Regions from separate parts of the Sanguibacteroides sp. AM78-02pH3A genome, predicted to be linked through region 3. Evidence: riboswitches for the same ligand, from Rfam matches in the RefSeq annotation. Region 3 holds a riboswitch; each other region holds the start of a gene.
The links. A riboswitch is a leader RNA that binds a small molecule or an ion and turns the genes downstream of it on or off. The one in region 3 is predicted to bind cobalamin.
Positions count from the first base shown of each region.

Region 1: it holds a riboswitch for cobalamin, as region 3 does, so the genes downstream of both, PGR74_RS04305 (ribonucleoside triphosphate reductase) here and PGR74_RS04860 (TonB-dependent receptor) in region 3, are expected to answer to the same signal.
Region 2: it holds a riboswitch for cobalamin, as region 3 does, so the genes downstream of both, PGR74_RS04355 (TonB-dependent receptor) here and PGR74_RS04860 (TonB-dependent receptor) in region 3, are expected to answer to the same signal.

Region 1 is NZ_JAQEHX010000002.1:358,538-362,854, forward strand. Features, by position in the region: gene PGR74_RS04305 (ribonucleoside triphosphate reductase) at 1-1,884, opposite strand, end outside; cobalamin riboswitch at 1,987-2,167, opposite strand; gene PGR74_RS04310 (cation diffusion facilitator family transporter) at 2,325-3,230, opposite strand; gene zupT (zinc transporter ZupT) at 3,241-4,044, opposite strand; gene PGR74_RS04320 (ABC transporter ATP-binding protein) at 4,231-4,317, opposite strand, start outside.
Region 2 is NZ_JAQEHX010000002.1:372,600-376,916, reverse strand. Features, by position in the region: gene PGR74_RS04365 (phosphoglycerate kinase) at 1-730, shown strand, start outside; gene PGR74_RS04360 (MarC family protein) at 829-1,422, shown strand; cobalamin riboswitch at 1,627-1,829, shown strand; gene PGR74_RS04355 (TonB-dependent receptor) at 2,008-3,972, shown strand; gene PGR74_RS04350 (YncE family protein) at 4,001-4,317, shown strand, end outside.
Region 3 is NZ_JAQEHX010000002.1:488,727-493,043, reverse strand. Features, by position in the region: gene PGR74_RS04860 (TonB-dependent receptor) at 1-1,907, opposite strand, end outside; cobalamin riboswitch at 2,014-2,210, opposite strand; cobalamin riboswitch at 2,294-2,515, shown strand; gene PGR74_RS04855 (PepSY domain-containing protein) at 2,684-4,156, shown strand; gene PGR74_RS04850 (histidine phosphatase family protein) at 4,167-4,317, shown strand, end outside.

The DNA of each region.
Region 1 (4,317 bases), 130 kb from region 3:
CATGTTTTTAGCGGCTTGGGCGGAAGTCCGGTGTTCCCCGGTAAAAACGTGGAAGACGGTTCCTCCGGTATAAAGGGTTTGAAGCTGATCCTGTTGTTCGAGTGCTTCGTACAGGTCTTCCGTAAAATGTACCGGTAAATGGGTGGAATTCGTGTAATAAGGTTGTGCTCCTTTTTCGAATTCTTTCCGGTTGGCCACGATAATGTCCGGATATGCGGCCGTGTCCAGTAAAGCAAAACGATAGGAGGTACTTTCTGCCGGAGTGGCTTCCAAATTATAGATGTTGCCGGTCTCCTCCTGAAATTCGGTTAAAATGTCCCGCATGAAAAGCATTGTTTTTTGAGCGAATTCTATTCCGTCCGAATGGGTGATAGGTACTCCTAAGAAGTTGAGGCAGCATTCGTTCATTCCGTTTATCCCGATGGTAGAGAAATGGTTTTTCCAGAAACAGTCGTAACGTTCGTGTACGTGTCTGAGGTAGTATTTGGAGTAGGGATAAAGTCCTTTTTCGGTATAACGTTCAATGACTTTTCGTTTGATCTCCAGGCTATCTTTAGCGATTTCCATCAAATAACGTAGACGTTGATAAAAGTTTTCTTCCGATACGGATTCATAACCTAAACGGGGCAGATTGATAGTAACGACACCCACGGACCCGGTAAGCGGGTTGGCAGCAAACAGTCCTCCTCCCCGTTTCATCAATTCCCGTTTATCCAAGCGTAAACGGCAGCACATGCTGCGGACATCGTCCGGTTTCATATCGGAGTTCACGAAATTGGAAAAATAGGGAATCCCGTATTTGGCCGTCATCTCCCATATCCCTTCGTGTTCGGGATTGTTCCAATCAAAATCCGGAGTGATATTGTAGGTCGGGATAGGGAAGGAGAAGAGACTGCCGGAAGCATCACCTTCGTACATTACTTCGGTAAATGCTTTATTTAGTAAAGTGACCTCCGCTTGGAAGTCGCCGTATACTTCTTCCTTGATTTCTCCGCCGTGAACAATCGGTTCGTTTTTTAAGAAATCCGGAACAGTTAGGTCCATGGTAATGTTGGTAAAAGGGGTTTGGAAGCCGACGCGTGTCGGTACGTTTAAGTTAAACAGAAACTCCTGTAAGCATTGTTTTATCTGTTTGTAATCCAATTGATCGTAGCGGATATAAGGGGCCAGGAAGGTATCGAAATTGGAGAAGGCCTGAGCCCCGGCGGCTTCTCCCTGCATGGTATAGAAAAAGTTGACAATTTGTCCTAAAGCTGTCCGGAAATGTTTGGCCGGTTTACTTTGGGCTTTTCCCTCAACTCCCCTGAAACCGACTGTTAGTAAGTCTTTCAGATCCCATCCGACACAATACACGCTTAAAAATCCGAGATCGTGAATATGAAGGGCCCCGCTTTTGTGAGCTTCGGATATTCTCTCCGGATAGAGATTGTTTAACCAGTAATTGGACGTGATCTGGGTGGAGATATGTTGGTTTAACCCTTGTAGAGAATAGGACGAATTGGCACTCTCTTTTACTTTCCAGTCGCTTAAAGTCAGGTAATCGTCCATCACTTCGATATTGGTAAGCAATACCTTGGAATTCCGGATCTGTTCATGTTGTTTCCGGTAAAGCAGATAAATTTTCAATAAATTGAAATCTCCGTGTTGCAAGAGTACCTGTTCAACCGTGTCCTGTACGATCTCCACGTGGGGAATGACTCCTTCTGGGGTGTCGGTTTTTAGAATTTCAATCACCTTGTTGCAGAGTTCGCGTGCTGTTTTACGATGAGGGTTTCCCGTTGCTCGCGTAGCTTTAAAAATCGCTTGTTCGATTTTTTCCGCTTTAAAATCGCAAATCTCCCCGTTGCGTTTTACAATTTTTGAAAAAGAGCTGTTTTCGTTCATTCTTAAAGGTTTTAGTAATGAATAAATAAATTTACTATAACCTTGGGTAAAATGAGAATAGTCCGATAGGCAAGCCTTCTCCTCGCTTTTCACCCGAAAGTTACGGATATATCGCAATCGGCAGGTCTTCTGACTCGCTATTTTCGACCTCCTTCCCATCGGTTATCCGACAGTGGATCTCTTGATCGAAAAACAAAAAAAGCTTACAGCTACGGGTATAGTCCCGGATTTTCACCGGATTCCCTATTAATCACAAACGTGAACCGAATGCATGACGAAAGTAAATAAAAATAAGATAGGATATATCGTAATCTTTGTTTTTAACAATAATTCTAAGTGGAATATATTGTTAATAAACTTATATTAAGTTGTTTGTGTGTATGAATAGGAAAATTTTGTATGATATTTATTTAATAAAGTTTTCATTTTTGGGAAACATTTTAGTCTGAATATTCTTTTTGGCAATCCTTGCAATGAGATCCCGGTGCTTCAAATTCCAACGTGGCATGAATAATGCCGATATGCTCCAATTCATGTTTCAAATCGCATTTTACGGTTTCCATTTGGGACATGTCATCGATGACGACGTGTACGGTAAGAGCGGTTTCGGTCGTGCTTAAAGCCCAGATATGCAAATGATGAAATCCTTTTACCCCGCGGGCAGAGGCAATGGTTTTTTCGACCTGTCTGTAATCGGTTCCGGCGGGAACCCCGTCTAAGGACAAGCGAATACTGTCTCGCAGCAATCCCCAAGTGGAATAAACGATGATGACGGCAATTCCGATCCCGATAAGCGGATCGATGATATTCCATCCCGTGTTGGCGATAATCAATCCGGAGACCAAAACACCGATGGAGACCAAGGCATCTGCTGCCATATGTAGATAAGCTCCTTTTACGTTCAGGTCCTTTTCTTTATCTTTCATAAACAGCCAGGCCGTGATCCCGTTGATGACTACTCCGACTCCGGCAACCCAGGCGACGGCGTCTCCGTCGACCGGCTGAGGATGGAATAGTTTGTTGATGCTTTCTCCCAAGATGAAGCCTACGGCAATCAACAGGATGACGGCATTTAAAAGGGAGGCTAAGACCGTGCTTTTTTTGTAGCCGTACGTGTATTTGGTATTGGCTTGTACGCGGGAAAGCCGGAAAGCCAGCATGGCCAATACAAGACTGAAGACATCGCTTAAGTTGTGTCCCGCATCCGAGAGTAATCCCAAAGAATTAAACCAGAATCCCGCAACGAATTCAACGACCACGAAAGCCGTGTTTAACGTGATCCCTATGATAAAAGCTTTATTTAGACTGGTGATTCTATGGTGGTGATGTTCGTGCGTATGTTCCATATCTTTTTGGTTATGCCAATAAAATTAAACTTAAAGCCATGATTCCCATTCCGGAGATAAGTCCGTAGATGGAGATGTGGTGTTCTCCGTATTCCCGGGCGGCAGGAAGTAATTCATCTATGGAAATAAAGACCATGATACCTGCGACGGCTGCGAAGATACATCCCATCAGGACGGGCGACATAAAGGGCATGAGTACTAAATAAGCCAGAAGAGCACCGGTCGGTTCCGCCAGGCCGGACAGAAGGGAATAACGAAATGCCTTTTTACGATCTCCGGTTGCATGGTAAATAGGAACAGAAACGGCAATACCTTCCGGGATATTGTGGATGGCGATAGCGACGGCTATTGCAATTCCTAAAGTCGGGCTTTCCACTGCAGCCGTGAAAGTAGCGATACCTTCCGGGAAGTTATGGATGCCGATGGCCAGGGCCGTCATCAGTCCCATGCGCATCAATTTTGTATCCTTGGGGGGAGGGGTATCCATACTTTCTACGGAACGAACTTCGTGAGGATTTTCAAAGGAAGGTACCAGACGATCGATGATACCGATCAATGACATTCCCGCGAAGAAGCAGAGGACCGTCATGGTCATACCGTATTTTGAACCTAACTCGGCCGTAAGGGAAGTTTCCGCCTGTTGGAAGATTTCCACGAAAGAGACGTATATCATTACTCCCGCGGAGAGTCCCAGCGAAAAGGAGAGAAAACGTTTGTTCGTGTGATGGGTGAAAAAAGCGATCAGGCTACCGATACCGGTTGCCAATCCTGCAAGTAAAGTCAATAATAACGGAATAAATAAACTTTCTTTCATGAATTCGATATTATCCGGGTTATACCCGATGTTTTCCGGAGATTTCGTTTGGTTTATTTTACAAAGATAGATTTTTTACGGGTATGAAAAAGCCTCGGTAAAGAAAATGAAAATTCATTTTTTGGGACATGGGATGGACGTTTTCGGAGTGCTGCAGAGGACCATCGTTTCTCGGGAAGGTTTAAGTTAGGGTAGGGATTTTAAAAGATCGGTCAATTCTTCGAACGAGTGTACGGGGATTTTTTCTCCCCCGGAGGGAAGAAAACTCATCTC
Region 2 (4,317 bases), 120 kb from region 3:
TGCCGTGATCGCCGAATTTTTCCCGAACGACAAACTTTTCGGTTATGTCATGAAAGGAGAATTAGAAAGCGTGGATAAAGTAATGCACAATCCGACCCGTCCTTTTACAGCCATCATGGGAGGTTCGAAAGTATCCTCTAAAATCGATATCATCATGAATCTGATGGACAAGGTGGATAACCTGATTTTGGGCGGTGGTATGACTTATACTTTTAAAAAAGCATTGGGTGGTCATATCGGAAATTCGATTTGCGAAGAAGATAAACTGGATTTAGCCCTCGATATCCTAAAAATCGCCAAAGAAAAGGGGGTTAATTTAGTGCTTTCCAACCAAACATTAGCCGCCGACGCTTTCAGTCAGGACGCCCACACTCAAATTGTAGACCCCATGAATATCCCGGACGGCTGGGAAGGTTTGGACATCGGCCCGGAAACCCGAAAGGAATTTGCAAAAATCATCGAAAATTCAAAAACCATTCTTTGGAACGGTCCCGTAGGCGTGTTTGAGATCCCCAAATTTGCCGAAGGAACAAAAGCCATCGCCGAAGCCATCGTGAAAGCAACCGAAAAAGGGGCCTTCTCGCTTATCGGCGGAGGAGACTCGGTCGCAGCCATCAACCAATTCGGTTTAGCCGACAAAGTCAGCTACGTCTCTACGGGAGGTGGTGCATTGCTCGAATATATCGAGGGCAAAAAGCTCCCCGGAATCACGGCTATCCGGGAAGAATAATACAGGAAGCACATATACAAAAAGGTATTGTCTTATTTATTCTACAGACAATACCTTTTGTTCTTTTTTAATATGTTGCTTTTTTATATTTTTGCGACATGGAATTAAATTTTAGTATTAAAGAGATTTTTACGGCCTTTATGGTATTGTTTGCCGTGATCGATATCACCGGTTCCGCTCCTATAATCATGAATCTAAATAGTAGCGGGAATAAGGTCAATGCGGAAAAAGCAACCGGAATTTCTTTAGCTATTTTTATCACGTTTCTCTTTGCCGGCGACGCCCTATTAAAACTATTCAATATCGATATCTCTTCCTTCGCCATAGCCGGAGCTTTGGTACTTTTTGTATTAGCGATCGAAATGACTTTTAATATCGAGGTTTTCCGCAATAATGGTCCGGGAGGTTCCGCAACCATCGTTCCCGTGGTCTTTCCTTTGGTTGCGGGAGCTGGAGCTCTCACGACGACCTTATCTCTCCGTGCGGAATGTCATGTCGTTAACATCATCATAGCCATTATTTTAAACATGGCAGTAGTTTATATCGTATTAAAAAACGTCTCTTTGGTGGAACGTTTGATCGGAAAAGGAGGAGTGTACGTATTACGTAAATTTTTCGGTATCATATTATTGGCTATGGCCGTCAAATTATTCACGACCAACTTGACAAGCCTACTTAACTCCTTTTCCTGATTAACCATTGTTATCTTCCCCGGACGATTGTCCGATAATGCTCCCATCTTTCAGTGAATCGACTGTAAGTACATTATTCTACCATACCTATCCATCATTGTAACAGCCTTTATTCAGACAGGCAATATTCCTGTATTTTCGAAATCGAATTTTTAATTGCACATTTTATTTGTTTATTACTAAATACTATCTAATTTTGCACCCGATTAAACAATCGATTTTGGTGTCACCTTTCGTTTTACGGAAGGTGGTGAAAAGGGAATCAGGTGAGAATCCTGAACAGACCCGCTGCTGTAAGCTCCACCGAAATTTTCGAACAATACTCACATCCACTGTTTCGACACGAAATGGGAAGGGCGTTTGAAAACGGAGTAAGTCAGAAGACCTGCCAATATCGTTATAATCTGAAGCTTTCTGGGAGTAGAGCTTGGATATAAACGTGAACATTATCCGATTTATTCTTTACGACAAAAGAGTAACTTCGTTATTTGTACCGCAGGATATTCTCCAGAAGGCTGTTTATTACTTTAATGACAGCTAAAAATGAATTATTCGCATCTTATAGCTCTGAATTTATGGTTGTTGATGACACCGGGAATTTATGCCCAACAGCAGGACACAACTAAAATGTATCATATAAAGGAAGCCGTTGTTTCCGCCAAGCAGATACAAAAAGAGATCATTCCCGTCCAAATTTTATCCGGAGCTACTTTACAAAAATTAAGCGTCCACTCTGTCGCTGATGCTTTACGCTATTTTTCCGGAGTACAAATTAAAGATTACGGGGGAATCGGAGGGTTGAAAACCGTTAATATCCGGAGTATGGGTACTCAACACGTCGGAGTTTTCTATGACGGGATCGAGTTGGGAAATGCCCAAAACGGAATTATCGATTTAGGACGTTTTTCGTTGGACAATATGGAGTCCATTTCATTATACAACGGACAACGAAGCGCCATTTTCCAATCGGCCAAAGACTTCGGTTCAGCCGGATCCATTTATATGGTCTCCAGGATCCCCCGATTCAATCCGGAGAAAAAATACAATGCCAAATTTACCTTTAAGACCGGTTCCTTCGGGTTGGCCAATCCCTCCTTTCTGCTGGAAAACCGACTCGGTAAAAATATCGACGGTTCATTAAGCGCAGAATACATGTATACCAACGGAAAATACAAATTCAGTTACCGGAAGAAAAACGGTTACGATACCACTGAAATACGTAAGAACGGGGATGTATACGCCATTCGAGCAGAATACGGTCTTTTCGGCAAGCTCAAAGAGGGAGAATGGAAAGCAAAAACTTATTTCTATCATTCGGAAAGAGGATATCCCGGAGCCTCGGTACGTGAAGAGCCCGGGAAATTTAAAAATCAGGATCGACAATGGGATTCCAATTTTTTTCTACAAGGCTCCTTTAAAAAGTACTTCAACCGTTACAGCATGCTTATCAACGGCAAATACGCTTACGATTACCTGCATTATCTTTCCGATCCCCGCTTGGACGCTTCTACGATGTATGTAAACAACCACTATCGCCAACAAGAGGTATATCTTTCTTCCGCCAACCTGTTCAACGTTCTTCCCGGATGGAATCTAAATTTATCTGCCGATTTCCAATGGAATAAATTGAATGCAGACCTCGTCGATTTTGTCTATCCTACCCGTTACACGGGCTTAATCGCACTGGCTACGGCTATTAATTTCCAGCGTTTGAACATACAGGCAAGTCTACTGGGTACCTTCGTCAATGATAAAACTCGCGTTACAAATGCAGCTGCAGACAGTAAACAAAAGTATACCCCCACCATTGTCCTTTCCTGGCAACCCTGGGAGGAAAAAGATTTGAATTTCAGGGCATTTTACAAACGAATATTCAGGATGCCCACCCTGAATGATCTGTATTATACCTTTATCGGGAACAAAAATCTGGCTCCGGAATACACGATCCAATACGATTTCGGTATCACCTATGCCCGCCAGTTTACCTCTTCGGCACTAAAAAGTTTAGAAATTCAAGTCGACGGCTACTATAACGAAGTAACCGATAAAATCATCGCCATTCCGATCTCCAACCAATTTCGCTGGACAATGATCAATTTGGGAGAGGTCGAAATTCGAGGAGTGGATGTTGCCTTACAATCGCATTGGAATTTCAAACGTCATTGGTTGCTCGATACCCGAATAAACTATACCTACCAGAAGGCTCAGGATTTCAGTAAACCGGGAAGTCCTTTTTACGGAGATCAGATCCCCTATATTCCCTGGCATGGCGGATCCGCAATCCTGAACGGCAGTTATAAAAGCTGGGATTTGAACTACAGCTTCATCTATACCGGAAAACGTTACGAATCGAGCGCCAATATTCCTGAAAACAAAGCCAAAGAGTGGTATACAAACGACCTTTCGGCTTCCAAGACATTTCTGTGGAAGAAGGCAAAAATCCGATTGACGGCAGAAATCAATAACCTGCTGAATCAACAATACGAGGTCGTGGAGTGTTATCCCATGCCGGGTACCAACGTAAAGTTTACGATCAATATAGAAATCTGATACAAATAAACCTTTAATCTTTTAAAGTATGATCAAACTAAAAATTCATGTAGGTATACTCTTTCTGGTAGGAAGCTTTATATTCTCTTCCTGCCGGAACGATGATGAAGAGATCATCTCTTCGGTTATCACCCAAGTAGCGCCGAGCGATTCGGTCTCCGGTCCCATTAAGGGATTCTTTCTGTTGAACGAAGGAAATATGGGCAGCAATAAAGCCACTTTGGACTACTTCGACTACACGACCGGAAAATACCATAAAAATATCTTTCCGGAAAGAAATCCTTCGGTTGTCAAAGAACTCGGAGACGTAGGAAACGACATTCAAATTTACGGAAACAAATTATA
Region 3 (4,317 bases):
GCATTAACCGTCATCTTAGTCACTTCCACGGTTCCATCCCCTTGCTCTTCTTCCACCTCACGGGTTCCCACGTTCGTAACCATATTGGTACGACGGATGTAAGAGAAATTTACGCTTGCATCCAACCACTCGTTAAAAGTATAACGAACTCCCGTCTCAAAAGAGTAATCCCGTTCGGGTTTGAAAATTTGATCCCCTTCCTTATCCGGATTAATCGAATTTCCGTTTTTATCCAAATAGATATTATTTACACGATATGTCGTCGTATTCGGAGTAAAGGCTGACCCGTGGGCAATATGAATCGATAATTCTGGACGGGGAAAATAAACAGCTCCCACATGCCAGGTAAAAGCTGAGGCATGAAAATTCGCCCATTTTCCCATATCTTTTTTATCGTAATCGAACGATTTCCCGTCGATCGTCGGAAAATTGGCCATCATTCTTCTCTTGTAAAAATCCATACGCCCGGAAGCCATGAATTTCCATTTATCATTCCATTCAAATACATCACGGAAATAGATACCGTTTGTATACCATTTTCTCAAGTAAATGGAAGATACATTCTGTATCCAGTACCCTTGTACAAGTTCCGGATTTTTCACGGACAACATCACATCGGTTCCCGGACCGTAGGTATCTCCGTTATCCCAACCGCAATATTGTCGCATATCAAATAACGACCAATTCCAACCGATAGCATAATGGTGTTTTGTAGAAGCTATTTCCGCATCGCCGGTTAACTCTAATGTGTTGTTATAAGTATCGTGACGCGGGAAAAAACCGCTCGCCCCGAAACGGCGCAAAGAATCTATATCCACATAAGTCGCTTCCCGAACCCCGTTCTTCTCCGTATAATATTTGTAATCCGCTCCTTCAAAGGGAGTTTTCGCACTTTTGTAAGAAAGACTTCCTACTCCGGAAGTCCGGTGATAGCTGTGATCAAAAGCAAAAACCTCCTTCAATTTCAAACCGTTCGTAAAGGTATAAACATAATCAAGTTTTATATTATACCCTTTCCGGCTATGCGAATCATTGGCAAAATCATTATAAACCTGCCCGAAATCGGCTGTTGGATGACGATCTCCCTTACGCATAACCACTTTATCGGTAGCCATATCCACCATATCCCCCGGCATATAAGGAGCAGCCCCCAATTCGACCGTATAATGGTCGTCTTCAAAACCAAAGGCGACATCAACTCTGCTCTTGCCTAAAGTAGCTCCCAATGTCGCTATTCCGGATAAACGCTGAGGAGACATACGACGCCAACCTCCAAAAGTAGCGTAATGCAAGTTAGCCATGTACTCTACCGGTCCGACCAATTTACCGCCGAATCCCAAACTTACCTTCTTTACATCCCACCTTTCATAACTGAAACGGGCATTCGCCAAAAATTCGGGAGAGGCTTTCTTACGCACAATATTGATAACACCTCCCATGGCTCCGTAACCGGCAAGGATGGCTGCAGGTCCGCGAAGCACTTCGATAGACTCCGCCGAAGCAAGATCCCCCAAAGGAAACGTGTTAATACTCTGCCGGTCATCCCGAATACCGTCCACCATTAAAACGGCCGGCATATTGGAGCCTCCGACGTAAAAACGTCTCCACAAACCGCCCTGGTTGCCCAGTCGGACGCCAGGCAGAAAACGAACGGCATCCACCCATTCGGTAATTCCTTTCCGTTCAAGCACTTTTGCAGACAATAGAGATACATTTAACGGAACGAATCTGAGAGGTACATTCAGTCCCATTAATTCCATTCTTTTCTTTTTTCCCAAGACCGTCGCTTCTTCAATATTAAAAATCGAATCCGTGATACTCTTTTTTTTCCTTTTGTCTTTATCTTCGGCCAAAAGAGAGCCGACACACACCAGTAACAATAATGTTAGTACAACAACTTTTTTCATAAAAACTATATATTAATAATGAATAAAGCATTATTAACATAGTTTAAGGGTACATGAGTAAAAAGTATAAATTTATCTTTCTCCTCTCGCTTTTGTTCCCGAAAGCTATGGTTTACGTGCTTTGGCAGGTCTTCTGACTTGTTCCGAATTTTGCCGCCTTCCCGGTTTCAACCAGTGACATTGAAGTACAAAATTCTTTTACAGGAACTTACAGCTGCGGGTACAGTTCCGGATTCACACCGGATTCCCTATTCTGTTTCACCTCAAGAAAAGAGGTATCGCACCAAAACGGCACAAAAGTAATACAAATTTCTTTATTAGAAACACTATTACCATTTTTTATTTCATGATATTTTTCCAGAAATAACATCATTTCAAAAAAAATTGTACATTTGCAGCGTTTTGGTGTTGTGTTATCATTCTAACTAACACACAAGAGGGAAACCGGTCAGAATCCGGTACAGTACCCGCTACTGTGATGCCCGCTTCTTCTGAAAAGAAGATATATGACGGATAAATTCTTACACCACTGTTCCAGCGAATACGAGGGAATGGGAAGGTATCTATCCGGGGCGAGTCAGGAGACCTACCGAAACCAATAGTTAACGCATATGCTCGGGGTTAAGGATAGCGTTACTGAAATGTTTTTCATCAAAAATGAAAGATTTTAACTATCAAGCCGTTATTGAATCGTTATCGAGCGATTCGATAAGAGTTCCGATGAATTCCTGGCGTGAAGTAAGCAACATATTTATAAAACTATAAACTAAAAAGATATGATTAAATTTTTTATTCACGTACACCGGATTCTCGGACTTTTACTCTGTATACTGTGTTTTTTATGGTGCATTTCCGGTATAGTATTGATATACCACTCCTTTCCCCGGGTAGGACCGGACAAAAGACTTCCTCGCCAGGAAGCCCTGGATACCTCTCGTCTACCCGCAATCAACGAGATACGGCAACGTTTACCCCAAAATGTACTCTCGAACAACTTTAATTTAAACAATCCCTTCGGCGAACCGGTTTTCCATTACGGCAGATGGCGTGAAGTAACCGATCTCTACGCCGACAGTACCTATATCCTCCCTTCTCCCATCTATTCCCTTTGCGAGGAGAGAGCCAAATACTGGTGTCCGGATCGTAACATCACCGAGGTCGATACACTCCGCAAATTAGAGGTATGGATTCCTTTCGGACAATTGAAAAAAGACCTGCCTATCTACAAATTCTATTTTGACGGACCGGAACATTACCAACTTTATATCTCTTCCCGTACCGGAAATATCCTACAGTTCTCTTCCCGGGAACAACGCTTTTGGGCCTGGATAGGAGCTATTCCCCATTGGTTATACATCACCTCTATTCGACAGGATATACAAAAATGGGATACTCTTTTGTATTGGAGTTGCTTACTCAGCCTTATCATGTGCATCAGTGGAATCTTTCTCGGAATCCGAGCCTACTGGCTGGCCCGCCGGAAAGGCTTTCTTCATTCTCCCTATACAAAGCCGTGGTTCCGCTGGCATCACATCACCGGTTTCTTTTTCGGTATCTTTATCTGTACTTGGCTATTCAGTGCATGGGCGCCCATATCACCCACCTTTTCCAATTTATTCAACAATAACAAAAAGGCAGGTAACGCGTTCAGAAGCCGTCCTTCCATCCCGGCTGCTCCTCCCATCGAAAAATATAATCTGGATTACCGGAAGGCTATTGCCGAAGTATCGAAAACACATGGTCCTGTAAAAGAGATTACCTGGAGTAATTACAACGATATACCACTTTACAAATTACGGACAGTGGAAAAAGAAATTATTCTGGATGCATCCGCCGACTCGATACGCCCTTTTCAAATCACCGAAGAGACGATCTACGCTGCCGTAAAGAAACTGACGGCCGATACGGTTCACTACACCATCGTCAAAATGGAAGAATACGATAACTATTACATCTCCCGTCGCAGAACTTTACCTCTACCTGTCTATAAAGTAACGTTGGATAATGAATCCGGAGATTGCTATTATTATAATTTGAAATCTTTTCAACCGCAACATTATGATAACAACGGACGTTGGAAACGCTGGGCCTTCCGGGGATTACACCGGTTGGATTTCAAATTTCTAATCGATCGTCCCGTATTATGGACAATCGTCATGTGGGGACTTTTGCTCGGATGTACCTTTGTCTCCGTGAGCGGGATTGTTTTATCCGTAAAATACATCATCAGATTGGTAAAAAGACGATAGTAACAAAAACTTGAATTTGTTTATTACCTTCGCGGGAGAGAATCAAAGAAGAGATGCCATGATAGAACTCACTCTTACCCGTCATGGGGAAACGTTAGAAAATCAACAACATATTTTGCAAGGGCAACTCCCGGGCACCCTCTCCCCGTTAGGTATTGAAC